Regions from separate parts of the Flaviflexus sp. genome, predicted to be linked through region 2. Evidence: riboswitches for the same ligand, from Rfam matches in the RefSeq annotation. Region 2 holds a riboswitch; the other holds the start of a gene.

Region 1 (2,203 bases), on a different contig from region 2:
CCTCCAGCAACTGCGGGAGGAGGGCTCCTCACCGGCCAAAACATTCTGGAATACCTTCAAGGAAACCTTCTGGCGAGCCACCATCTCCTGGCTACTCATCCTCGTCTTCCTGCTCCTGGCAGCCTGGGAGATCTGGGCTATCGGCCGCATGGACCTGGGACTGGCCGGCACCATCGCCACCGTCCTCTCCATCACCGGCACCATCCTCATCCTGGGCTTCGCCGTCTGGTACTTCCCCTACATCAGCCAGTACAAGGCCCCAATAGGTTCAGCAACTAAACGTTCAGCACTCCTAGCGTTCCGCTACCTGCCGCGTACTCTCCTCGCTCTCGCACTGCTTCTCATCCAGCCAGCGATTCTCTACTTCAACCCCGACATCCTCGGCGTCCTTGTCTTCGCGAACCTACTCATCCTCCCCGCCGCCATCCTCTACCTCCACGACATCCTCCTTGCCGCACCACTGAGGGCATACGGCAGCCACGAGTAGCCCAGGGATCAGGGGGCAGGTATCAGGGAAGCAGTGTGGGCTAGCTGGTGCCACCCTTACCGCAGGCTCCGCACTGGCATATGACGCAGTACTGGCTCCCGGATCGGTACCGGCCCATATTGGCCGGGAGGGTCTCTCCGCCGAATACGAGCTACTCTAGGCCATATGGAGCGAGACACCATGTGTCGCAGTATCGAGCGCGTCATGTGTGACAGACGTCTCCACAATGGAACTGCGCAGGACGGAAAATTTTGGATCTACCTCGGTCCTGCATAACCGATTGAACTGATTTGTGCAGTAGAGTGCCAGGAAAGGCGACTGCGCGCTTCTCGCGCTATTCCAACGAAATATCACCGTTCCGACCGGCCTCTTGGGTTGCGTATAGCGGATACGCCCTGCCGATAGGGGAGCGGCCCTGTGGCTCTTCAGAACGCTACCGAACGGTAGCTGCAAATCGCTAAATTTGACCTAATAATGCCATGAGATTCCCTGATCTCACGTAATGGGCGGCGGCGTCTTGACATGCGGACTAGGGACCGTGTTATTCTGGCCGTGGTCCAGAGAACCAGCGAAGAGCCCCGGCTAGCTGGTCGACAACCCCTCACGTGCGAGGGGTGCCCCGGGTGATGACCAGGCCTCAATCGGCAAGCGAAGCACCGTTCGCGGTGGGAAAGCACGAAGGAAAATAGCATGACATTCACGAATATTTACCAGACGACTGGGCAGTCCGTCCGAGTATCGGCTACGCACCGAATTCATCGAATGTATATGCGCACGCATAAGTCCATGGCCTGATCCGGCCAACGCGATCTACACCTGGGAATCTCATTATCCCTCCAGCGTCACTTACGCACCTTCACACATCAGCTCCAATTCGGAGCACTCTGCTATACCACTCTTAGGATTTACGATGACTATCCAGCTGCCCTCATCAAACCAAACCCGTTCCAGCTACCGCGTTCCCGCCCTCTCGATCGATCTGTCTGCCCTCGGTGCAGAAGTGCTCGACACCGATACCGACTTCGGTGAGGACTTCCCGGTAGAAACCTGCAACTTCGGCCGCCTGGCTTCCATGACCTCAGCGGCACTGACCGATGGTCTTGCAGGAGTCACCCTCGGAGCCTCCTTCCTGCTGCGATCCGATCTGCACCTGCGGGACTGCAGGCTCGATGCTATCCGCGCAGCCGTGAAGCTCACGTCCCGGATTACCGGCCCCATCTTTGCTTCCGTCACCGCCCACGAGGTCGGCAACGCCGCCCTCGACCTGGTCAAGGACACGGGCGTTGGTCTCGAGATCCACATCCCGCACGGGGAACTAGATGCCGCTCTCGATCTGGTTCGCCGTGCGCAGGATGCTGGTACTCCAGTCACGGTTGCCCTGACCGGTGATACTGCTCAGTCGATTGATCTCACTAAGCTCGGTACTGCTGTTGATACCGTTCGCCTTCGCGAACAGGATCCCCACACGGCCCGCGAGATCCGTTACTCCTTGCGCTCCGCAGCACTGGAAGCCGGACACGACCTTCAGGTTGTCTGCGATCTCTTCATGATCGTCTCGGCTTGCGCGATGGATGCGGAGGAGCGCGGCAATCTTATCTCCGCCATAGGTGCCGATCGCTACGCAGAAGGCTCGGCACGTGTTCTCGGTACCGTCCACGACGTTGCCGACCACGTAGAATCCTGGCTGGCCCTTGGTGCCGGCGATGCATTCACGAT
Region 2 (2,203 bases):
AAGGCATTCAACCCACGACATAGTCAGGTTAACTTCTCCGCGACGCTTTTCGACTGCCTCAGCGAACCGCTCATCCAGAAGCCTCTGGAGATGGGGGGAAAGAAGTTCCAAAACCTGGCCGACTATCGCTCGGCTCTCGTCTCTCTCAGAATGGGGCACGGAGTGAACATTCTCCACTGTCGATGAAAGCACTGGCCGGCTAACGCCGCCATCCCGCTGATGAGAGAGTCCCGCGACATAGTGAGAATTGAAAGGAATGTCGAATTCTTTATTGCGACCTACAGAATCCCTGCCGCTTAGGGATAAGTCATGCTCGTTAAGCATTACTTTCTCCTGTTACAAAACGAATGATTTCAAGACCGGCCTCGCATCGACGATGATTGAACTCTTTCAACCCAATGCATTCCAGAACCGGCACTCAGGCCCCCGTTATGGCTTCCGGCAGGCACACCGCGTGCCGGAAGCCATCAGCAGAGCTAATACAGTCGGCTAGGGGAACTATCCGACATCAGCCCCTCAGGAGCCCTTGCACGAGGAAACCTCTCCCTCCCCCAAGGAGAACAGCTGGCCGATTCCGTCACTTTCAACTTTCAGAATGTAGTACCGCTCGCACCACAGGACTTCTACATTGGGCAGCAACGCAGGGACTTCAGCACCCCTACGCAGGTGCACCGGGTTATGGCTCCACCGCCGGAACCGACCCTTCACGGTTTCACATTCAATATAATGACCGTCGACTTCGACGATGCGGGCAGGTACCCAATCCGTGCTTTCCACCGCATGACGCGCATGAATAGCGTGGATGCTGTGGCCGGCCACATACATGGGACACAGCGGGGCCGCCGGCGCGATACCAACGGCTCGACCTGACGGGGAGGTGAAACTAAGAGCCACCAATTCACGCTCTAGAATATCTTCAGAGCTGGGAGCATTGCTCCCGAAAGAAGGACCGTGATCCATCATGGAACATTCCTTTAAATTTCGTTCTTCCGCCCGAGCTTTTGCGCGGGGGCCGATCTTCCCTCAGGAGCACCGTGCACGTAACGCGGTTGCTAGTCGACTAGCCGAGGGGCTTAGCGTCGAACTTCTCGATCTACGCTCCAGAATATATACCTCTAGGAACCTTGTCAACTGTTAATCCGATTAACAATTGACAAGGTTTATTCGGCCCATAAAACCCGCCCGTCGAGGCGGACTAATAGGGACGAATGCTCCCACTTACTCATCATTGCGAACACCAGCCCGTCAAAAATTAGATGCCGTTACCAGCAACTCACGACGCTCCAGCGGGTTTCACCGAAGCACGCGGGGCTTTGACATCACCTACTGATAGGACACAAACTCCGGCAGCGGCTCCACCGCATAGGTCTCTTCCGGGGTGAGCATGGGAAAGTCTTCATCGATGAAGTTCTTCCATCCCCACGCTATTCCTTCTGGAGCATCCTGGTGGAGGGCATGCCAGGTGCCCGCTTTTGCCCCCTGGCTCCCCTGACCATCTGCATGGATCAGCAGAGCAACTTCAGAGCGAGATAGATCGAGCTGGTCCCTATCGCGGATCATCTGAAGCTGAAACTGGTGGAGGACGACCATCTTCTGGGGAAGATTGCTCTCCCGGACGTAGTCGCTGAGGTAGGCAATCACCTCATTCACTTCATCGATCTCTACATGGCCGATCCGTGTCAGTGGCTCTTCATCGGGACCAAGCCGCCACTCCGGGTCGAGAGCTATTCCCACGTGCGGGTAGGCGAGCAGCTCCTCGTATTGTTGGACCTGTGTAAGGAAGTCAGTTCTGCCGGGCTGGAAGTCGAGGATGACATATTGGCCCGCATCTCCCGCGGCTTCGATGAGGGGAATAAACCATTCGATCGGGCCTTCGTTGGAGTAGTTTCCGTCATCACCCGGTGCGCCGGCTGCCACGGTCACGATGATCTCCTGGGCCGGCACAACCGTGTCATCAGTCAGAGCTCGGTATGGCTCCGTCATCTCTTCAGCACGAGCAACAGTGGAGGGAACATCCTGTTCGCCGAGGATCCCAAGTGCTGGTGTGATGGGTGAGCCGTACAGGGCAATGTAGCGCTTCCCCCCGAACACATGCTGGGTCCCACCCGGCAGTTCAACACCGGTTGATGCGGCAGCCAGCTGCCACTCAAAGTCCTCAAGTTCCTCCTCGAACAGCCCGAGAACAATGTCGGCAGACTCGGCT

Evidence for each region. Region 2 has a riboswitch for S-adenosylmethionine ahead of ACTHUY_RS07725 (hypothetical protein). Riboswitches for the same ligand answer to the same signal wherever they lie in the genome.
Region 1: another riboswitch for S-adenosylmethionine. It lies ahead of ACTHUY_RS06250 (hypothetical protein); the one in region 2 lies ahead of ACTHUY_RS07725 (hypothetical protein).

The regions. Positions count from the first base shown of each region.
Region 1 covers NZ_JBQCYC010000009.1:12,494-14,696, reverse strand. The annotation lists gene ACTHUY_RS06255 (DUF624 domain-containing protein) at 1-487, shown strand, start outside; SAM riboswitch class IV at 1,042-1,144, shown strand; gene ACTHUY_RS06250 (hypothetical protein) at 1,398-2,203, shown strand, end outside.
Region 2 covers NZ_JBQCYC010000012.1:33,346-35,548, forward strand. The annotation lists gene ACTHUY_RS07720 (DUF3320 domain-containing protein) at 1-324, opposite strand, end outside; gene ACTHUY_RS07725 (hypothetical protein) at 517-963, opposite strand; SAM riboswitch class IV at 979-1,094, opposite strand; gene ACTHUY_RS07730 (hypothetical protein) at 1,324-2,203, opposite strand, start outside.